DNA from 3 places in the Streptomyces sp. NBC_00872 genome. Region 3 is predicted to be linked to each of the others. Evidence: riboswitches for the same ligand, from Rfam matches in the RefSeq annotation. Region 3 holds a riboswitch; each other region holds the start of a gene.
The links. Region 3 has a riboswitch for cobalamin ahead of OG214_RS25160 (ABC transporter substrate-binding protein). Riboswitches for the same ligand answer to the same signal wherever they lie in the genome.
Positions count from the first base shown of each region.

Region 1: linked by a shared signal. The riboswitch ahead of OG214_RS29775 (cobalamin biosynthesis protein) and the one ahead of OG214_RS25160 (ABC transporter substrate-binding protein) in region 3 are both predicted to bind cobalamin.
Region 2: linked by a shared signal. The riboswitch ahead of OG214_RS13195 (ribonucleoside-diphosphate reductase subunit alpha) and the one ahead of OG214_RS25160 (ABC transporter substrate-binding protein) in region 3 are both predicted to bind cobalamin.

Region 1 covers NZ_CP108806.1:6,966,772-6,974,151, forward strand. The annotation lists gene OG214_RS29765 (putative cobaltochelatase) at 1-1,303, opposite strand, end outside; gene OG214_RS29770 (cobyric acid synthase) at 1,371-3,014, opposite strand; gene OG214_RS29775 (cobalamin biosynthesis protein) at 3,011-4,078, opposite strand; cobalamin riboswitch at 4,114-4,245, opposite strand; gene OG214_RS29780 (hypothetical protein) at 4,321-4,527, opposite strand; gene OG214_RS29785 (inorganic phosphate transporter) at 4,558-5,817, opposite strand; gene OG214_RS29790 (class II aldolase/adducin family protein) at 5,991-6,653, shown strand; gene OG214_RS29795 (alpha/beta hydrolase family protein) at 6,755-7,380, shown strand, end outside.
Region 2 covers NZ_CP108806.1:3,110,936-3,118,315, reverse strand. The annotation lists gene OG214_RS13195 (ribonucleoside-diphosphate reductase subunit alpha) at 1-1,878, opposite strand, end outside; cobalamin riboswitch at 2,022-2,164, opposite strand; gene mctP (monocarboxylate uptake permease MctP) at 2,347-3,978, opposite strand; partial or broken gene OG214_RS13185 (DUF3311 domain-containing protein) at 4,059-4,325, opposite strand; gene OG214_RS13180 (GntR family transcriptional regulator) at 4,509-5,279, opposite strand; gene OG214_RS13175 (sugar ABC transporter substrate-binding protein) at 5,569-6,867, shown strand; gene OG214_RS13170 (sugar ABC transporter permease) at 7,064-7,380, shown strand, end outside.
Region 3 covers NZ_CP108806.1:5,852,220-5,859,599, reverse strand. The annotation lists gene OG214_RS25180 (MoaD/ThiS family protein) at 1-290, opposite strand, end outside; gene OG214_RS25175 (putative leader peptide) at 393-509, opposite strand; gene OG214_RS25170 (ABC transporter ATP-binding protein) at 579-1,415, opposite strand; gene OG214_RS25165 (iron ABC transporter permease) at 1,412-2,458, opposite strand; gene OG214_RS25160 (ABC transporter substrate-binding protein) at 2,465-3,502, opposite strand; cobalamin riboswitch at 3,551-3,671, opposite strand; gene OG214_RS25155 (M67 family metallopeptidase) at 3,673-4,086, opposite strand; gene OG214_RS25150 (amino acid permease) at 4,271-5,737, opposite strand; gene OG214_RS25145 (DUF2017 domain-containing protein) at 6,296-6,874, opposite strand; gene clpS (ATP-dependent Clp protease adapter ClpS) at 6,874-7,179, opposite strand; gene OG214_RS25135 (nicotinate phosphoribosyltransferase) at 7,325-7,380, shown strand, end outside.

The sequences.
Region 1 (7,380 bases), 1.1 Mb from region 3:
CGGACTGCTCCCCGGGCCCGGCCCCGGACCCCGCGCCGGCACCCGCACCGGCCCCGCCGTCCGCCTCCGCGCCCGCGCGCTCGGGCTCCGTCGTCGGCTCCGGCTCCGGCTCCGCGGGCGTGTCGTCCTGTCCCGCCGCGGACTCCTGTGGCGTGTCGGACACTTCGGGACCGCTCTGTGGCGGGATGCCACCGCCCCCGGGTCCGTCCGGGCCACCGGAACCGCCGCCGTCGGGGTCGTCGTCCGGGTCCTCGCCCCCGTCGTTCCCGCTGTCCGCGCCGTTGTCGTCCTCGCCCTTGAACCGCTCCAGCGTGTCGTCGAGCCTGTCCTCGTCGAGCCCCGGCGCGTCGAAGGGATTACGGCGCCGCCGGTGCGGCAGCGCGAGCAGCGCGGCCCGCCGTACGTCCTCGGCGCCCACGTCCGCACGCCCCGCCCACGCGGCCAGCGCCGTCGCGGTCCTCGCCATCACGATGTCCGCGCGCATCCCGTCCACCTCGAACGCGGCGCAGGTCGCGGCGATCTGGAGCAGCGCGGCGTCCCCGAGCCGTACCTCGGGCAGCAGCGCGCGGGCGGCGACGATCCGTTCCCGCAGCGCGCTCTCCTCGTCGGCCCAGCGCGCGGCGAAGGCGGCGGGGTCGTCGTCGTACGCGAGCCGCCGCCGTACGACCTCCACCCGCTGCTCCGGCTCCCGCGAGGCCGCGACCTCCACGGTGAGTCCGAAGCGGTCGAGCAGCTGCGGCCGCAGCTCGCCCTCCTCGGGGTTCATCGTCCCGACGAGCAGAAAGCGCGCGGCATGCCGTACGGAGACGCCCTCGCGCTCCACGTACGAGGCACCCATCGCGGCGGCGTCCAGCAGCAGGTCGACGAGATGGTCATGGAGGAGATTGACCTCGTCGACATAGAGCACACCTCGGTGCGCGTCCGCGAGCAGCCCCGGTTCGAAGGCCTTCACACCCTCCGACAGCGCCCGTTCGATGTCCAGCGCCCCGACGAGCCGGTCCTCGGAGGCGCCGACGGGCAGCTCGACCATACGCGGGGGCCTGGAGACACCCGGGCCGCTCCCGTGCGGTCCGTCCGGGCAGTGCGGATCGGGCGCGGCGGGATCGCAGCCGAACCGGCACCTGGCGACCACCGCCAGCTCGGGCAGCAGAGCCGCCAGGGCCCGCACGGCCGTGGACTTCGCCGTGCCCTTCTCCCCGCGTACGAGGACTCCGCCGACCGCCGGACTGACCGCGTTGAGCAGCAGGCCCAGCCGCAGATCGTCCATCCCCACGATGGCGGTGAACGGATAAGGGGTGCTCATATGCTGATCGCTCCTTCGAGTACGACGCTTCCGAACGCGGCTGTGGCGCCCTCCAGGGCGTCGGCGCTCACGGTGCCCCAGGAGGAATGAAGGGCAGCCCCGGCGGCGCCCCCTCCTCGATCAGCCGCAGCAGCGCGTCCGTGTCCGCGTGCTCCTCGATGAGGTCACCGAGAAGGTCGAGCTGTTCCTCGCGCAGCGCGCCGAAGCTCGTGTCGGGCGCGGGGACGAAACGCCGGCCCGCCGCCCGTGCCACCTCTGTCAGGAAGCGCCGCCGGAACGTGTCGCTCTCCAGCGCCCCGTGCCAGTGCGTGCCCTGGACCGCGCCCATCCGGCAGCCGTCCAGCGCCCGTCCGTCCGGGCCGGAGACAAAGGCGTCCCCGCCCCGCACCTCGGCGACCCCGTGATGGATCTCGTACCCCTCCACCGCCGCGCCGAGGGCCGTCCCGGACGGTCTGGCCAAGGTCTTCTCACGGGCGAACCGCACCCGTACGGGCAGCAGCCCCAGTCCGGCCACGGCGCCCGCCCGTGACTCCACCTCGTCGTCGATGTGCTCGCCGAGGATCTGATAGCCGCCGCAGATGCCCAGCACCGGACGCCCCTCGGCGGCCCGCCGCGCGAGCGCGTCGGCGAGCCCGCGCTCCCGCAGCCACGCCAGCGCCCTCACCGTGCCCCGGGTGCCGGGCACCACCACGAGATCGGCGTCGGCCAGTTCCTCGGGGCGGTCCACGAACCGCACGACGACACCCGGTTCGGCCGCGAGCGCGTCCACATCGGTGAAGTTGGACATCAGGGGTACGGCGCAGACCGCGACCCGCAGCACCTCCTCGCCGTACGGGGGAGCCACCAGGGACTCGCGCACGGCGCCGCGCAGCGAGATACGCAGTCCGTCCTCCTCGTCGATGCCCAGACCGTGCCGCCAGGGCAGCACCCCGAGCGTCGCCCGGCCGGTCAGCCCGCGCAGCATTTCAAGACCGGGCTCCAGCAGGGACACATCGCCCCGGAACTTGTTGACGAGATACCCCGCGACCAGTTCCTGGTCCTCCGGGCCCAGCAGCGCGGTCGTACCGAAGAACGAGGCGAAGACCCCGCCCCGGTCGATGTCCCCGACCACCACCACCGGCAGCCGCGCGGCCCGCGCGATCCCCATGTTCACGATGTCGGTACGGCGCAGATTGATCTCGGCCGGACTGCCCGCGCCCTCGCAGATCACGGCGTCATAGGTGGAGCGCAGCTCCTCCAGGCACTCCAGGACGGGCCCGAGCAGCGCCTCGCGCCGTCCACCGCGCAGCGCCTGCCCCGAAGTCGCCCCGCCCGCGGACGAGTTCCCGGCAAGGGCGTTCCCCGTGGCGGAGTTCTCCGGCGCGGTCCCCTCGGCGCTGCCGAAGAACCCCCTGGCACTCAGCTCACCCACCGGCCGTCCCATCAGCACCACTTGGCTGCTGCGGTCACCGCCGGGCTTCAGCAGGACGGGATTCATCAGCGCGGTCGGCTCCACCCGGGCCGCCTGGGCCTGCATCGCCTGCGCCCGTCCGATCTCCGCGCCCTCGCGCGTCACGAACGAATTCAGCGACATGTTCTGCCCCTTGAAGGGCGCGACCTTCACCCCACGGCGCACCAGCCACCGGCAGATCCCCGCCGTGACGACGCTCTTGCCCGCGTCCGAGGTGGTCCCGGCCACCAGAAGGCCCCCGCCGCGCCCGCCCCGGCTCATCCACGTCCCTTTCCCGTGGCCGCCGTACGGCGGCGCGTGTCCGTGGTACGGCGGCGTATCGCGCCGTACGCGAACCGGCCTGCGACACAGACCGCGAGGGCGTATCCGCTCACCCGGCGCGACAGGCGCACGGCCCGCTCGATGTCGGCCGTATCCACGGGCCGCCCCTCGCCGTTCAGTACGGGCCGGTGCTCCACCCGTCCGCCGTACGCGAGCGTCCCGCCGAGCCGTACGCCCAGCGCGCCCGCGAACGACGCCTCCACCGGGCCCGCGTTGGGGCTCGGATGCTTCCGCGCGTCCTGCCGTACCGCCCGCAGGGCCGCGCGCGGATCGCCGCCCGCCGCGGCGGCCAGCGCGGCGGTCAGCCGGGCCCCCGGCCAGCCGGCCAGGTCGTCGAGCCGGGCCGACGCCCAGCCGAACCGGCGGTACCGGGGGGACCTGTGGCCCACCATCGCGTCCAGCGTGTTCACGGCCCGGAATCCCACCAGCCCCGGCACCCCCGCGATCGCCCCCCACACCAGCGCGCCCACGACGGCGTCGGAGGTGTTCTCGGCGACGGACTCCACGACGGCGCGGGCGAGTTGCTGTCCGTCCAGTGCCTGCGGATCGCGCCCGCACAGCCGCGGCAGCCGCTCCCTGGCCAGCTCGATGTCCCCGGCGGTGAGCGCCGCGCCGATGGCGCGTGCCTCCCGGCCGAGCGAGGTGCCGCCGACGACGGACCAGGTGGCCAGGGCGGTCAGCGCGACGGAGGCGGCAAGGCTGCTCCGTACGGCCCGCGTGGCCCGTGTTGCCCGTACGGTCTCCGTACCCCGCGCGGCGACGATCGCGAGCCCTGCGGCGCCTCCGGCGCACACCAGGGTGTGCAGCGTGCCCCAGCCGCGGTGGTCGTGCCAGAGCATCCGCTCGACGGCCCCCGCCGCCCGGCCGAACGCGGCCACCGGATGGCCCCGGCGCGGATCGGCGAACACCTGGTCGCCCAGCAGCCCCAGGGCCGCGCCGTAGGCGAAGACCCGCTCGGCGGCCGAACCGCCGCCGCGCACGACGGCAGAACCGCAGCCAGGCATGGCGAAATGTCCTCACTCAGGGTCCGCGCCCCGGCTCGACGTGGTGCGGCGGCGAGAGTTCCTGGCTCCCGGGAGAAGACTCCCGGTGACAGTGGCGGGACCGCGCCGGATTCGCACCGGCTTCCTCTTCTGCCGCCGTAAATGGCCCCGGCAGTCCACCACGCCCCGCGAACAGCCGTCAACTCATCGCTGACCTGCGACGGGACAGTGTGCGAAGCCCCACATCGGCGGGTGGACCCGGGTCAGGCGACGATCAGCCAGATCCCGTACGCCACGGCCCCGGCGCACAGGGCGAAGCAGGCGTACGCGCCCGTGCGCGCCAGAGCCAGGGAGCCCGGCTCCCGCTTGGCGAGACCCACGACGCCCAGGGTGAACAGACCCACGAGGGCGACGGTCGCCACGAGACTGACCCCGAAGACCGCGCCGAGCGCTGCCCAGTCGATTTTCATACGTTCGCTCTTCCTTGGACCGTGGGGGGTTCAGACCGTGGCGGTGCGGGCGGGCTCACCGGAGCCGCCCGGAGGGGACGGAATGGTGGTCGACAGATCGTGCCCGGCACCGGCACCGGCACCGGCCGCTGTCGTGGTCGACGTGGTGACGGCCGTGATGCCGTCGGCCAGGATCCCGGCCTCGTCCTCGTCGACGTCGGTGACATTGGTGTGGTCGACCGGGCGGCGGCGCGAGGCGAGCCAGATGGCGCCGGAGAAGGCGAGGAGCAGTGCGGCGACCACCGAGACGCCCCAACTTCCCTGACCGGTCAGGAACTCCGCGCAGGCCGCGACCAGACCCGCGGCGGGCAGGGTCAGTCCCCAGGCGACGAACATCCGGGTGGCGGTGGACCAGCGGACCACACCCCCCTTGCGGCCGAGGCCCGCGCCCATCACGGCGCCGGAGCAGGACTGGGTGGTGGAGAGCGAGAAGCCGAGGTGCGAGGAGGCGAGGATGACGGTCGCGGCGCTGGTCTGGGCCGCGAAGCCCTGCTGCGGCCCGAGATCGGTGAGACCGGTGCCCATGGTGCGGATGATGCGCCAGCCGCCGAGGTACGTACCGAGCGCGATCGCCGTGCCCGCGGAGACGATGACCCACAGCGGGGGGTTGGAGCCGGGGGAGAGGACACCGCCGGTGACGAGCGCGAGCGTGATGACGCCCATGGTCTTCTGCGCGTCGTTGGTGCCGTGCGCCAGGGAGACCAGACCGGCGGAGGCGATCTGGCCCGCGCGGTAGCCCTTGGCGGTGGCCTTGTCGTCCGTGCGGCGGCCGATACGGTACGTCAGTCTGGTGGCGAGCAGCGCCGCGAGACCGGCGACGACCGGCGCGGCGAGCGCGGGGATCAGCACCTTGGTGATGACCACACCGCCGTTGACCCCGGAGGTGCCGACGGACATCAGGGTGGCGCCGATCAGTCCGCCGAAGAGGGCGTGGGAGGAGCTCGACGGGAGACCGACGAGCCAGGTGAGCAGATTCCAGAGGATGGCGCCGACGAGCGCCGCGAAGATCACTTCTGTCCGGATGCCGTTCTCGTTGATGAGCCCGCCGGAGATCGTTCTGGCGACCTCCACGGAGAGGAACGCGCCGACCAGATTCAGCACGGCGGACATGGCCACCGCGGTCTTGGGCTTCAGGGCGCCGGTCGAGATGGTCGTCGCCATCGCGTTGGCGGTGTCATGGAAACCGTTCGTGAAATCGAACACGAGCGCCGTCACGATCACGATCGCGAGCAGCAGTGTGATGTGTTCCATTTACCCAGGCAATCGTTCGACGTAGGGGGCCTCGGTGAACGTAGGGAGTCATGGTGAACGGAAGATGAACTGCGCAGGTCTTCGTGGTGTCTCAGGCTGACGTCGCATGGTTCTGTTCGGATGATCGGGAGAACGGTGCACGGTCCGCCGGGCACTCCTGGCAGGATCGCGGTATGACCGATCAGGAGAAACAGGACGCCATAGTCCGGGCCTGGCAGGACCTGGTGGACACCGCCCGCAGAACGGCTTCCGAGGGGCTCGTCGTCGGCACCTCGGGCAATGTCTCGGTGCGGGTCGGTGGAATCATCCTGGTGACGCCGAGCGGAATTCCCTATGAACAGCTCGGTCCTGAGGACGCCGTCGGGGTCGATCCGGACGGCCGGCAGGTCCTCGGCGCGTTCACCCCCACGAGTGAGCTGCCGCTCCATCTCTCGGTTTACCGGCACACCTCGGCGGCGGCCGTCGTCCACACCCACGCGGTGCACGCCACCGCCGTCTCCACGCTCGTGCCGGAACTGCCCGTGATCCACTACATGTCGGCGGCGTTCGGCGGCCCCGTCCGGGTCGCCCCGTACGCGCTGTACGGGACGGACGAACTGGCCGCGGGCATGCTCGCCGCCCTTCGCGACCGCACGGGCTGTCTGCTCCAGAACCATGGCACGGTGACCTACGGCGCCACCCTCGCGCAGGCCTACGACCGCACGGCCCAGTTGGAGTGGATGTCCCGGCTCTGGCTCACCGCCAGCGCGGTGCCGGGCCTTTCGCCCTCGCTGCTCTCCGAGGCCCAGCTCCAGGAGGCCGGGGAGAAGCTGAAGGGCTACGGCCAGGGGCGCTGACCATCGGCCGGGGCCGCCGGCCGTGACCGGTGACGGTCCGGCCCGACCCCGACGGACCGCGCCCGGTGGCCGGGGCGGGCGCGGGTGACGACACTGGGACCGTGCGCCCCGCAACAGCGACGGCAGCGGCCGTCTCCACCGTGATCGGCGTCGGCGCGGCCGCGGTCGCGGCCGGCCGGCTCGCCGGTGACGCCGCTCTGAAGGCGTCGCCGGGGCGGCCCCTGCCCGGCGACCCCCGGCTCACCGTGCACGCCACGGCCGCGGGGCAGATCGCCCTGACCCGCTGTCTCGCCTCCCTGCGCCCCGGTGTGTACGGGATCGGGAACCGGGACCTCCACGCGGTCGTCGGGCCCGTCCTGGAGGGCGTGCGGCACCCCGCCGACACCGTCGTACGGAGACTGGAGCGGGTCGACCACGGCACCCTCGTCCCGGGTATGCGGGTACGCCTCACCCCGCAGGTCCACACCGGCGACCCCACCACCGCGCTCGGCATCGACCACCGGGAGGAGCGGATCCCGGGCGAACTCGGCTTCCTGCCCGCCTGGTTCGTGCCGGGAGCGCGGGACACCTGGGTGATCACCGTGCACGGTCTGGGCACCACCCGTGAGCACCCCCTGAACGTCATGGAACTGCTGGCGGGACTCCAGGTCGCCGTGCTCGATCTCGCCTACCGGGGCGACCCCGGCGCCCCCAGCTCCCCGGACGGCCTCGGTCATCTCGGCGACTC
Region 2 (7,380 bases), 2.7 Mb from region 3:
GAGCAGGGAGTTCCGCATGCCCGTCGCCGCGACGCGGGCGCGCAGTGCCGCCCAGCGCTCGGGCCAGGCCCGCTCCACGTCGTAGTGGTCGGGGTGCAGTACGCCACGGGCCGTGCGCGTACGGGACCAGGCGGGCAGCGGCCCGTGGCGCTCGGCGAGGTCGCAGGACGCCTCGTACGCGGCGAGCATGATCCGCTCGGCGATCCTGGTGGAGAGCGCGGCGGCCTCGGCGGAGTCGAAGGGCAGCCGCTTCTTGAAGAAGACGTCCTGGAGACCCATCGCGCCCAGGCCCACCGGACGCCATTTCGCGTTCGAGCCGGCGGCCTGCTCGGTCGGGTAGTAGTTGATGTCCACCACCCGGTCGAGGAAGGTCACGGCCGTACGGACGGTCTCGTCGAGCCGCTCCCAGTCGATCTCGCCCGACTCCAGGACGAAGGCGCCGAGGTTGACCGAGCCGAGGTTGCAGACGGCCGTCTCGCCGTCGTCGGTCACCTCCAGGATCTCCGTGCAGAGATTGGAGGAGTGGACGACGCTGCCGGGCTCGGCGGTCTGGTTGGCCGTACGGTTCGAGGCGTCCTTGAAGGTCATCCAGCCGTTGCCGGTCTGGGCGAGGGTACGCATCATCCTGCCGTACAGCTCGCGTGCGGGCAGGGACTTGCGGGCCAGACCCGCCGCCTCGGCGGCCCGGTACGCCGCGTCGAACTCGTCGCCCCACAGATCGACCAGTTCCGGTACGTCGACGGGGGAGAAGAGCGACCACTGGCCGTCCGTCTCGACGCGGCGCATGAACTCGTCGGGGATCCAGTGCGCGAGATTCAGATTGTGGGTGCGCCGCGCGTCCTCACCGGTGTTGTCCCGCAGCTCCAGGAACTCCTCCAGATCGGCGTGCCAGGTCTCCAGATAGACACAGGCCGCGCCCTTGCGCCGGCCGCCCTGGTTGACGGCAGCGACCGAGGAGTCGAGGGTGCGCAGGAACGGGACGATGCCGTTGGAGTGCCCGTTGGTGCCCCGGATCAGCGAACCGCGCGAGCGGATACGGGAGTACGAGAGGCCGATGCCGCCCGCGTGCTTGGAGAGCCTGGCCACCTGGTGGTAGCGGTCGTAGATGGAGTCCAGCTCGTCGCGCGGGGAGTCCAGCAGATAGCAGGAGGACATCTGGGGGTGGCGGGTGCCGGAGTTGAAGAGCGTCGGCGAGGACGGCAGATAGTCCAGCCGGCTCATCAGCCGGTACAGCGCGGCGACCTCCTCCAGCGCGCGCACGCTCTCGTCCTCCGCGAGGCCGGACGCCACGCGCAGCAGGAAGTGCTGCGGGGTCTCGATCACCTGACGGGTCAGCGGATGGCGGAGCAGATAGCGGCTGTGGAGCGTGCGGAGCCCGAAGTAGCCGAAGCGGTCGTCGGCGGCGGGGTCGATCAGCTGGTCGAGGCGGTCGGCGTGGCTCGTGACGAAGGCGGCCGTACGGTCGGCGATCAGGCCCTCGCGGTGACCGGTCGCGACCGACGCGGAGAACGACACGGCGCCCTGGCCGGCGGCCTCGTCGGCGATGGCGCGGGTGAGCAGCCGGGCGGCGAGCCGGGAGTACGCGGGGTCCTCGGAGATCAGCCCGGCCGCCGCCTCGGTGGCGAGCCCGCGCAGCTCGGCCTCGTCCGACGCGGCGTTACGGCCCCGGAGCGCGGCGGCGGCGACCCGGACCGGATCGGTGTCGGGCAGATCGGCGGTCAGCTCCGTCAGGGTCCGCAGCAGAACGGCCCCGGGGCCGTCGGCGGGCCCGGCAGCTCCGGTGGTCCCGGCAGCTCCGGTGGTCCCGGTGATTCCGGGGCGGGCTGAAACCGGGGCTGAAACCGGGGCTGAAGCCGGATCGGCTGGCGCGATGGTCACGTGGTGCTCTCCCTCGCTCGGCTCCGGGCCGGCGCGGGGGATACGGGGGCGCGCACAGCCGTACGGGCCCTCCCCGGGCAGCACGGTGTACGGCGTCCACCGGCCCAACCGCGAGGCCCGGACGTCTCGGCGCCCGGATCGGTCGAACCGGACGCACCGTCGGCAGGTATTCGGACTCGCGGACATGACAAAACACGCCACAGCACACCGTTGCGGGACAGTTCCGGATTCCCACCGGATTCCCCTGCGTCGACAGCGAGGTCGAGCATACATCTGGTGGGTGGTCGCTGCGTCACCCCCCAGATGTAGTGTCGTGCGTCGGTTCGGTGCTTGTTGTCGGCCTCGTCCGTTCCGGGCGCGCGCCGCATACGGAAGGGCCGCCGCGGCTTCCTTCCGGGAGTCGCGACGGCCCTTCCATGGCCGTACGGGCGGGCGTACCGGCGGTCAGCGCACCGGGTGGCTCCGGGGTCAGCGCACCGGGTCGCCCGAGGTCGCCGCCGGGAGTTCCACCTGGACGCCCGGGTCGCCCGCGTCCGCCGTGTAGTCGGACGGGGCGGTCTCGTCGACGCCCTCGGGGGCCTTGAGCGCCCGCATGACGAAGGTGAGCACCACCGTCACCACCACATTCAGCACGAACGCGGTGAGACCGATGTAGCCGATCTCCCCGAGCCCCGGGATCTCCGCGGAGGAGCCGCCGAAGTGCTTCTGGGTGGGGCTCGCGACGCCGTACGCCGCCGCCGTGCCGTACACCATGCCGACGCCCCAGCCGACGAGCAGCGCCCAGCGGTGGAACCAGCGGGTGAACAGCCCGCCGACCAGGGCCGGGAGCGTCTGGAGGATCCAGATCCCGCCCAGGAGCTGGAAGTTGATCGCCACCGTCTTGTCCATGGTGAGGACGAAGGCCAGCGCCCCCACCTTCACCAGCAGTGAGACGATCTTCGAGACCTTCGTCTCCTGCGCCGGTGTCGCGTCCGGCTTGATGAAGTCCCGGTAGATGTTGCGGGTGAAGAGATTGGCCGCCGCGATCGACATGATCGCGGCCGGCACCAGCGCGCCGATACCGATGGCCGCGAAGGCCACCCCCGCGAACCAGTCGGGGAACATGGTCTCGAAGAGCTGCGGGATCGCGAGCTGTCCGTTCTCGACCTCGATCCCGGCCGCGATCGCCATGAAACCGAGCAGCGCCAGCAGACCCAGCATCAGTGAATACAGCGGCAGGATCGTGGTGTTGCGGCGGATCACATCGCGGCTCCGGCTGGACAGTGTCGCCGTGATGGAGTGCGGATACATGAAGAGCGCGAGCGCGGAACCGAGCGCCAGCGTGGCATAGCCCCACTGCCCGGCCTCGCCCGGCACGAGCGCGCCGCGTGGCTGGCCGGTCACGGGGTTGGGCTCCGCGAAGGCCTCGCCCGCCTTGGCGAAGATGTCGTCGAACCCGCCCAGTTTGATCGGGATGTAGATGATCGCCACGGCGATCACCAGATAGATCAGGGTGTCCTTGACGAAGGCGATCAGCGCGGGCGCGCGCAGCCCGGACGAGTAGGTGTACGCGGCGAGCACACCGAAGGCGAGCAGCAGCGGGAGGTCCTTGATGAACCAGTTGGTGTCCTCGCCTCCGCCGACGCCCATCACATCCAGCACCGCCTGGATACCGACGAGCTGGAGCGCGATGTACGGCATGGTGGCGAGGATGCCGGTGACGGCGACCGCCAGCGAGAGCCCCTTCGAGCCGAAGCGTCCCCGTACGAAGTCCGAGGTGGTCACATACCCGTGCTTGTGCGACACCGACCACAGCCGGGGCAGGAAGGTGAAGATCAGCGGGTAGATGAGGATGGTGTACGGCACGGCGAAGAAGCCGGACGCGCCCGCCGCGTAGATCGCCGCCGGAACGGCCACGAAGGTGTACGCCGTGTAGAGGTCGCCGCCGAGCAGGAACCAGGTGACCCAGGTGCCGAACGACCGGCCGCCCAGGCCCCATTCGTCGAGACTGTGCTCGTTCTCGGCCTTGCGCCAGCGGGTGGCGAGGAAGCCCATGACCGTGACGGCCAGGAAGAAGAAGATGAAGACGGTGAGCGCGACACCGTTCACGCCGTCGGTCATCGCGACGCACCTCCCTCGCGGGAGCTACGGGAGCTACGGGAGCCACGGGAGCCACCGGCGCCGCCGGAACCACCGGCGCCACGTGCACTGCCGGTGCCTCGGGCGCGCTGGTCACGCTGCCAGAGCAGATAGGCGATCATGGTCAGCACCGTCGAGAGCAGTACCCAGGCCATCTGGTACCAGTAGAAGAACGGGATACCGATGAAGGCGGGATCGGTCTTGGCGTAGGAGCTCACCCAGAGCAGGGCCACGAAGGGCGCGAAGAGACAGAGCGCGATCACCACGCGTACGGGAGTGACCGTCGGAGGTCGTGTCGTGGGTGGCTTTTCTTCCTGGACTTCTGACACAGCGGATCCGTCCCCTCACTGATCGCCATTGATGAGCGCGCAGGAAATCTACGGCAATGGCATCAGCGGCGGGTAGGTCCGGATGTGAAGGACTGGGAGGTGAACGCGGAGGAACCGGGCCCGTGGGCCCGGTTCCTGACCGTACGTCCGATCCTTCCGCCCGCCGTCCGCCGCGGTCCGGGGTCAGCGGGCCGGGCGCTTCAGCCGCGCCACGAACTTGTAGCGGTCGCCGCGGTAGACCGAGCGCACCCACTCCACCGGCTCACCCGCGGCGTCCAGCGAGTGCCGCGAGAGCATCAGCATCGGCAGGCCGACATCCGTGCCGAGCAGTCCGGCCTCGCGCGGAGTGGCCAGCGAGGTCTCGATCGTCTCCTCGGCCTCGGCGAGATGGACGTCGTACACCTCGGCCAACGCCGTGTAGAGCGAGGTGTACTTGACGAGCGAGCGGCGCAGGGCGGGGAAGCGCTTGGCCGACAGATGCGTGGTCTCGATGGCCATCGGCTCACCGCTGGCCAGCCGCAGCCGCTCGATCCGCAGGACGCGTCCGCCCGCGGTGATGTCGAGCAGTCCCGCCAGGGTGTCGTCGGCGGTGACATAGCCGATGTCCAGGAGCTGGGACGTCGGTTCCAGGCCCTGGGCCCGCATGTCCTCGGTGTACGAGGTGAGCTGGAGGGCCTGGGAGACCTTGGGCTTGGCGACGAACGTCCCCTTGCCCTGGATCCGTTCGAGCCGGCCCTCGACGACCAGTTCCTGGAGCGCCTGGCGCACGGTGGTGCGCGAGGTGTCGAACTCGGCGGCGAGCGTGCGCTCCGGAGGCACCGGGGTGCCTGGCGGCAGAGTTTCCGTCATATCCAGCAAGTGCCGCTTCAGGCGGTAATACTTAGGCACGCGTGCCGTACGGGTGGGGATTCCGTTGTCGGTCTCCGTGACGTTTCCGCCCCCGTCCGCGGCCATGGCCTGCCTTCCCGACTCCTGCGCTGCTGCCGTCACCGGCTCCTCCGTCTGTCGCGGCTCACATGGTGGCACGGTCCGGCCACGGGTCGTCGCCCTCCCTCAGGTGTCGGTCCGATAACGGACACGACTGCCCTTCTTATACACCCTTGACACCCCTAAAGGTCTAGGCCAAGCTCCCCGTACTGGTCTAAACCATTAAAGACCAGGTCCCAGCCCCAGCAGTACTCGTCGTAAGTCTTCGCGGTCTTCGCGGTGGGCAGGGGTTGCAGGCATCCCTGAGGAGGGTGGCGTGAAGCGCAAGCTCATCGCGACGGTCGGCGTCGCGGGCATGATGGTCGGTATTGCCGCGTGTGGCTCGGACGACAGCACGGCGTCGAAGGATCCCAAGGACCGTAAGGAGACGCTGACCGTCTGGCTCATGTCGGACGCGCAGAGCACCTGGCCGGAGCTGGTCAAGGACGTCAACGACCAGTTCAAGGCGAAGTACCCGAACGTTACGGTCAAGGTCCAGTACCAGCAGTGGGCGGACAAGGCCAAGAAGCTCGACGCGGCGCTCGCCGGCGACAAGTACCCCGATGTCGTCGAGCTGGGCAACACCGAGACGATGACGTACATCCTCAACGGCGCGCTCGGTGAGATCGATCCGGCCAAGTACGAGAACTCGGACACCTGGATCAAGGGTCTGAAGGACACCTGCACCTTCGAGGGCAAGCAGTTCTGTGTCCCCTACTACGCGGGCGCCCGGGTCGCGATCTACAACAAGGACATGTTCAAGGCCGCCACCGGCTCGGACGTGCTGCCCACCACCGAGGCGGACCTGACCAAGGCCCTCGACCAGGTCGGCACCAAGTACGGCAAGGACAAGGCGTTCTCGCCGCTCTACCTGCCGGGCCGCTACTGGTACGCGGCCATGTCGTACGTCGCGGCGTACGGCGGGGAGATAGCCAAGTACGACGAGGGCGCCAAGGAGTGGAAGGCCAGCCTCTCCACCCCCGAGGCCCAGCAGGGCATCCAGCACTTCGTCGACCTGGTGAAGAAGTACAACCACGGCGACAAGACCAAGGACGAGGCGGACCACGCCAACGTCATGGCCAATGAGAAGACCGCGCTCCTCTACGGCAACGGCTGGGAGGCCGGCAGCGTCGTCGACTCGGCGGCGAACGGCAACCCGAAGCTGAAGGACAAGATCGGTACGGCCGGTATGCCCGGCCCCGAGGGCAAGACCCTGCCGTCCTTCATCGGCGGCTCCGACCTCGCCACCATCTCCAAGTCCAAGGTCCTGGACCTCGGTGAGGAGTGGATCGCGGCCTTCACCAGCGCCAAGTCGCAGGAGGTCCTCGCCTCCAAGAACATCCTGCCGAACAACACCAAGCAGCTTGAGCCGCTGAAGGCGAAGCCGGAGACCGCGCCGATCGCCAACGCCGTTCCCGACGCGTGGTTCACCCCGATCGCCCCGGGCTGGACGGCCATCGAGAAGAAGGAAACGCTCGAGGTCATGCTGCTCGACATCATCAAGGGCAAGTCGGTAGCGGAGGCCACGAAGGCGGCCGACGCGGAGATCGACCAGCTGATCAACGAAGAGTCCTGATCCCGGACTCCCTGAGTCCGAACCCTCCGGAACTCCGGACCGGTTGAGACTCCTTTGATCGCCTGGGTCCTGTCCGGCCGGTCTTCGCGGATCAGTCCGCGCGGACCGGCGGACAGTACCCGCGGGGGGTGGCGGGCCCGTGAGGGTCCGCCACCCCCCGCTCTCCGGTACCAGGTCCGAACGGAAGGCAAGCACAGTGAGTGCCGCCGACATGAAAGCAGCCGATCCGCCGGTAACCGTGGCGCGGGTCACCGAAGGCAGCGGCTCTCAGCCGCCCAAGGGCGTGCCGCGCAGACCGCGCAAGGCGGGCGCGCTGCTGCCGTACCTTCTGATAGCACCCGCGTTCGTCGCGATCGCCGCCGTCTTCGCCTGGCCACTGGTCAAGACGGTCATCATGTCCTTCCAGGATGTCGGCCGGCGCGAACTGTGGACCGGGGAGCCCGCTCCCTGGGTGGGCTTCGACCAGTTCACCAATATCCTCGGCGACGGCGAGTTCTGGGCCATCGTCTGGCG
Region 3 (7,380 bases):
GCTTCGAGCGCGCCGCCGGCCACCGCGGGCAGGATCGTCACGCTGTCGCCGTCGGCGAGCTCGGTGGAGACGCCGTCGAGGAAGCGGACGTCCTCGTCGTTGAGGTAGACGTTCACGAACCGGCGGAGCTGGTTGTTCGCGGCCGGGTCGATGAGCCGCTCCCGGATACCGGCGTGCCGGGTCTCGAGGTCGGCGAACAACTCGGAGAGCGTGTCGCCGGTGCCCTCGACGGCCTTCGCGCCGTCGGTGTAGGTACGGAGGATGGTCGGGATGCGGACCTCGATGGCCATGACATGGGCTCCTGTCGGGAGACGGCGTGACGGGCGCGCGGCTCGGGCCCCCGCGCGAGGGGGTGGTGCGAGTACGGCGGGGCAGCGCTCGGGGGCTGTCGCTCAGCCGGCGGCGCTGTCGGGACAGATGGCGCTGGCGAGGCGGCACAGGTCGACGTGCAGCCGCGCCACGAGCAGCGGGGTGCTCGGCGTCTTGTCGCTCACGTCGGTGAAAACCATGGGTTCATCGTATCGATTCCCGCCCGGCGTCCCGGTACGCGTTCTCGTACGGTGGACGAATGGTGTTCGTCAGGCGGACGGCGGGAGATAGACGACCGTGGGGGCGCCGGTGACGGGATGGGTGGTGACCTCGGCCGTCACCCCGTAGACCGTCGCGAGCAACTCGGGGGTCAGTACGGAGCGCGGCGTTCCGGAGGCGACGATCCGGCCGCCCTGGAGCACATGGATACGGTCGCAGTAGTACGCGGCGAGGTTGAGATCGTGCAGGGCGAGCAGATTGGTCGTGCCCGATCCTCTGATCAGCGTGAGGACATCGAGCTGGTGCCGGATGTCGAGATGGTTGGTCGGTTCGTCGAGTACGAGCAGGGCCGGGCGCTGGACCAGGGCGCGTGCGATGAGCGCGCGCTGCCGTTCGCCGCCGGACAGCGAGGGGAAGTCCCGGTCCGCGAGGGCGGCGATCCCGGCCCGTTCGAGGGCGGCGTCGGTGAGGGCCGTGTCGGCGGCCGTGTCGGCCTCCCAGAAGCGTTTGTGCGGCGAGCGGCCCATGGCGACGACCTCACGGACGGTCAGCTCGAAGTCGAGCCGGCTGTCCTGGGGCACGGTGGCGACCCGGCGTGCCCGTGCCTTGGCGGTCATGGTGTGCAGATCGCCGCCGTCGAGGAGGGCGTGTCCGGCCGTGGGGCGGAGCGTGCCGTACACACAGCGGAGCAGGGTGGTCTTGCCGCTGCCGTTGGGGCCGACGAGTCCGATGGTCTCGCCGGGGGCGGCGGTCAGCTCGGCGCGGTCGACGAGCAGCCGGCCGCCGGTCTCGTACGACAGTCCTTCGACGCGCAGCTCGGCGGCGGGTACGGCGGGCGGCGCCGCCGGTCCTGACGGCGGCCGCGAGGCGCTCGTGGCGGCGCTCATACGGGTGCTCCTTCCGGGCGGCGGCGCATCAGCCACAGGAAGAGCGGCCCGCCGGTGAGCGCGGTGAGCACCCCGACGGGGATGTCCTGGGGCGCGGCGACCGTACGGGCCGCGAGATCGGCGACGACGAGGACGAACGCCCCGCCCAGCGCCGCGACGGGCAGCAGCGCGCGGTGACCGGCGCCGACGGCCATCCGGGCGGCGTGCGGTGCCAGCAGCCCGATGAAGCCGACCGCCCCGCTCGCGGCCACCATCACCGCGGTGACCAGGGAGGCGAGGACGAAGACCGCGGCGCGGAAGCGTGAGGTGTCGAGACCGAGCACGGTCGCGCCCTCCTCCCCCGCCAGCAGCAGATCGAGCGGTCTGGCCAGCGCGATGAGCAGTGCGGTCCCGGCGGTGAGCGCGATGGCGGGCGGTACGAGCGTGGCCCAGCGGGCGCTGCCGAGGCCGCCCAGCGACCAGTACAGCGCCTCCTGGAAGTGCTCGGGCCTGGCGGAGACGACCAGGATGAGCGTGGTGAGCGCGGAGAGGATGTACGAGACGGCGACGCCCGCGAGCACGAGCCCGCCGCCGGTCATCGTGGAGCCGCGCCGGGCCAGGCCGTACACCAGCGCCAGCGCGAGGAGCGCCCCGGCGAAGGCGGCGGCCGGCATCGCGACGGTGGTGGTCACCCCGCCGCCGATGCCGAGGACGAGGACCAGCACGGCGCCGGTGGAGGCGCCGGAGGAGATGCCGAGCAGAAAGGGGTCGGCGAGCCGGTTGCGTACGAGCGCCTGGAGGACGGCGCCGACGACGGCGAGCCCGGCGCCGACGATCACACCGAGCAGCACCCTCGGCAGCCGTACGTCGAGCACGATGGTGCGGAAGGGGCCCGGCTCCGCGCGGCCGGTCAGGATCGTGATCACCTGACCGGGCGGGATCCGTACGGAGCCGAGGGCGAGGCCCGCGACGACGGCGACGGCGAGGGCGGCGGCGAGAGCGCCGAGCACCAGGGTGTGGCGGAGCCGCCCGTGGGCGCGGGCGGGCGCGGTGGCGCGGGTCACGGCGGCTTACTTCACGGACTCGGGGTGGAGCTGGGCGGCGAGCCGTCCGACGGCGGCGGGGGCCCGTACGCCGAGGACCACGTCCGAGAGGGGCATGACCGCGAAGCGCTGGTTCCTGACGGCCGGTACGTCCTTGAGCACCGGGTCTTCCAGCAGTCGCTTCTTCTTCCGCGCGACGGTGGTGGAGCCGTAGTCGTAGATCACGATGACATCGGGCTCGCGCGCGACGACCTCTTCCCAGGTGGCGTCGCCGAAGGGCTTGTCGAGGTCGGCGAAGACATTGCGCCCGCCGGCCAGCTCGATCAGCTCGTTGCCGATGCCCCTGCCGCCCGCGGTGAACGCGGTCTTGTCGCCGCTGTCGTAGACGAAGACGGAGAGCGGTTCGACGCCCTTCAGCCCGTCGGCGGTGGACGCGACGGTGGTGCGGGCGTCCGCGATCCACTTCTCGGCGCGGTCCTGGACGCCGAAGGTGCGGCCGGTCTCCTCGATCTCCCGGTAGACCTCGTCCATGGACGTGGAGGCGGACGGGGACGCGGACCTGCCGCCGTCGGCGCAGCTCTCCAGATTGAGCCGGGTCCCGATACCGGAGGCCTTGAGGTCGTCGCGGCTCCGGCCGTCCTTGGCGTCGAAGGCACTGGCGTATCCGCCGTAGACGAAGTCGGGGTTGGCCGCGAGCAGCTTCTCCTTGGAGGGGTACTCCGCGGAGAGGACGGGGACGCTCTTGTACGCCTTCTCGTAGGCGGGGAGGATCCGGTCGTCCAGGTAGGCGGTGCCGACGAGGGAGTTCTCCAGGCCGAGCGCGAGCATGATCTCGGTGACGTGCTGGTTCATGGTGACCACACGCTTCGGCGGCGCCTGGTAGGTGGTCGTCACACCGCAGTTGGTGACGGTGTACGGGAAGCCGGGCGCGGCCTTCGCGGCGGGCTTGCCGTCCGCCGGGTCCGTGGTCTCCGCGGTGGTGCCGCAGGCGGTGAGCGGGAGCAGTACGGCGGTCACGGCGGATATGAGGGCGGGTGTTGTGAGCGCACGGCGGCGCCGGGACAGGGCAGACACGACTGGGCCTCCTCCGGGGGATTTCCGCGTCCCCTGGCTGGTGGGAGAAGGGCGGCAGGTCAGTTCCTGGCTGCCAAGCGGAGCTTGGTCACAGTGGCGGGACCGCGCCGGTTTCGCACCGGCTTCCTGGGTCCTGCCGCCCTGGTTCAGCCGTGAGTCTCTCAGACGATCTCGACGGGCTCCTCGGTGACCTCGCCGTCGACGATCCGGTACGAGCGGAACTGGAACGGTCCGGCGTCATCCGTGTCCGCGGTGGAGACCAGCACATAGTGGGCGCCGGGCTCATTGGCGTAGGTGATGTCCGTACGGGACGGATAGGCCTCGGTCGCGGTGTGCGAGTGGTAGATGATCACCGGTTCCTCGTCGCGGTCGTCCATCTCCCGGTAGAGCTTGAGCAGATCGGCCGAGTCGAACTCGTAGAAGGTGGGCGAGCGCGCGGCGTTGAGCATGGGGATGAACCGCTCGGCCCGTCCGCTGCCCTCGGGGCCAGCGACCACACCGCAGGCCTCGTCGGGGTGGTCGGCTCGCGCGTGCGCGACGATCTGGTCGTGCAGGGCCTGGGTGATGGTGAGCATGGGGAGAATATAAACGGACGGCGCCGGACCGGGGGCGGGCCGGTGCTCCCCGGACGTGAAGACGGTCGTGAAGGCACCCGGATCAGGGATCCGGGCGCCTTCATGACGGGACGGGGCGGTACGGGGCGAGGCGGTGCGGGGCGGGATGTGACGGGGGGGCAGGGGTGGGACGGGGCGGTGGCGGTCAGTCCGCCGCGGGGGCGTACTCCCGCTCGGCGCGCTCCGTGATCGCGGGGTCGCGGCGCTTGAGGAACTGCCAGCCGCCCGCCAGGCCCACCGCCCAGACCGCCGCCACATAGAGACAGACCCGCGCGTCCTCGTCGTACGCGATCAGACAGGTGACCAGCGCCAGGAAGGCCACCGCGACCCAGCTGAAGAGCGCGCCGCCGGGGGCTGGGAAGGACGAGGCCGGCAGCCGGCCCGCCTCCACCCCGCGGCGGTAGCGGATATGGCTGGCCAGAATCATCATCCAGGTCCAGATGCCGGCCGCGGTGGCCACGGAGGTCACATAGCCGAAGGCCTTCTCCGGGACGACGTAGTTGAGGACCACGCCGATACCCATCAGAACGGCGGAGACGGTGATGCCGAGGGCCGGGGTCCTGCGGGAGTTGAGCCTGCCGAAGACCGTGGGCGCCTCGCTGTTGGCGGCGAGGTCGCGCAGCATCCGGCCGGTGGAGTACATCCCGGAGTTGCAGGAGGAGAGCGCGGCGGTCAGTACGACGAAGTTGACGATGCCGGCCGCGAGCGGGATGCCCATCTTCTCGAAGGCGTGCACGAAGGGGCTGTTGCCCGCGGAGAACTCGGTCCACTTGACGACGGCGAGGATGACGGAGAGCGCGCCGACGTAGAAGACGATGATGCGCCAGGGCAGCGTGTTGATGGCCTTGGGCAGGGTCTTCTCGGGGTTCTCGGACTCGCCCGCGGTCACCCCGACCAGCTCGACGGCGAGATAGGCGAACATCACCCCCTGAAGGGTCATCAGGCTGGAGCCGATGCCGTTCGGGAAGATCCCGTCGTGTGCCCAGAGATTGGCGGCCCCGGCGGTCTCACCGGCGTCGGAGAAGCCGAGGGTGAGAACGCCCAGACCGATGACGATCATGCCGATGATCGCGGTGACCTTGATCATCGAGAACCAGAACTCGACCTCGCCGAAGATCTTCACCGAGATCAGATTGACCCCGAAGAGGACCACCAGGAAGACCAGCGCGCTGACCCACTGGGGGATCTGGGGGAACCAGAAGTGGATGTAGATCGCGGCGGCGGTCAGTTCCGCCATCCCGGTGACGACCCACATCAGCCAGTACGTCCAGCCGGTGGCGAAGCCGAAGAACGGGCCGAGGAACTCCCGGGCGTACTCCGCGAAGGAGCCCGAGACCGGCCGGTAGAGGAGCAGCTCGCCGAGCGCCCGCATGATGAAGAAGATCACGACGCCGGCGAGGGCGTACATGAGGATGATGCTGGGTCCGGCCTTGGCGATATTGGCCCCGGCGCCCATGAAGAGCCCGACACCGATCGCGCCGCCGATGGCGATCATCTGGACCTGACGGCTGCCGAGTCCCCGTTCGTAGCCCTCTTCGGCCGGACCGTCTCCGGTGGGGCCGGTCGTGGCGCGGTCACCGCCGTATTCCTTGTCGACCTGGGCAGAGGTCATGTCGTGCGCCCTTTCTCCATACCGACCCGCGCCGGACGTCGGCCGCGGACCGGTTCGTGATCCCCCCGGATACGGATGGAGTGCCGCCGGCGGTCGGCCGGCGAAGGCACCCCCGGGGACAGGGGTGGAGTCCCCGGGGGGCCGTGAAGATCTATCACGGCGGCAGGGGTGATCGACGGACGGTTCTGTGGCACAGCCCACAGGAAGAAGCGGATGAATCGCACCGCGAACCGCAAAGGTCGCCGGAGCGGTGACGTGATCGTTATGGCGAATTGAGCCTCAGTTGAGCGTACGGAAGGGGGCCGGGCGGGGGCCGCCGTATGACATCCCGGCGCGGGGAACGCCGGTCCGGACACCGGGAATCGGACCGTCCGCGCACCCGGCCCGCGGGCCGTCCCATCACCCGTACGGAGGAACGGCCCGTCGCGTCCACGCGGGGGCGGGGTCAGGCTCAGAGGTCAAGGCTCAGGGGGCAAGGCTCAGGGGCAGGCTCGGGCTCGGGGGCAGCTCGCGGGCGGGGGCAGGCTCAGGGGGCAGGCTCAGAGGTCAGGCCCGGGTTCAGGGCATCAGCGTTTCTACGAGCGACTCCTGGAGCGACCCGAGCCAGAGATACGCCATCACCATCGGCTTGCGCGGGTCGGAGTCCGGCAGCCGGTACAGCTCGTTGCCCTCGTCCTCGTCCGTGACCTCCAGACGCGTACCGATCGTCAGCCGCAGATCGTTGAGCGCGCCGAGCCAGTGCAGACAGGCCTCGGGCGTCAGCTTGAGCACGGCGCCGCTCTCGCCCGCCGAGGTCAGCCCGTCCAGCGTGCGGACCAGCGCCATCCCGTCCTCGCGCTTGCGGCCCCGCAGATCGTTCTCCGTGAACCGTCTGAACTCGGCGGAGAACTCCTTCAGTTCGGTGTCGTCATCGCCGTACGCGTCCGGGAAGAGCCGGGCGAGCGCCGGGTCCTCCGGCGGCTCGCTGGGGCCCTCGGCGAAGAGCGAGGCGAGCGGGTCCTCGCCCTGGGCCGGCTCGTCACCGGGCCCGATCAGCTCCAGCAGCTGTACGGCCAGCGAGCGCAGGATCGAGATCTCGACCTCGTCGAGCGCGACCGCCGCGCCGCCGCCGGGGATCGCCTCGAACTGCCCGGCCATCAGGCGCGGTCCTGGGAGAGCGTGGCCCAGAGCCCGAAGCCGTGCATCGCCTGCACATCGCGCTCCATCTCCTCGCGGCTGCCGCTGGAGACGATCGCGCGGCCCTTGTGGTGGACGTCGAGCATCAGTCGGTGCGCCTTGTCCTTGGGGTAGCCGAAATAGGTCTGGAAGACGTAAGCCACATAACTCATGAGGTTGACGGGGTCGTTGTGGACGATCGTCACCCACGGCACGTCGGGTTCCGGGACGGCGAAAGTCTCCTCGGCCGATTCGGGGCGTTCGATCTCAGTGGGAGCAACACTCACGGTTCCGGACGACCTTCTTCTCTGCCGGGCTTCTCTGCCGGGTCACAGCGTCACATGACCCATGCTGCCACCCGGAACGGCCTGTCGCACAAACGGCCACGCAGAAATCGTCAGTCTGACGAGAGGGCAGGGTACGATTATTGATATGAACACTGCGGACCTTGGGCTGCCGGTGGACGTGCCGTCGACCGCGCTCTTCAC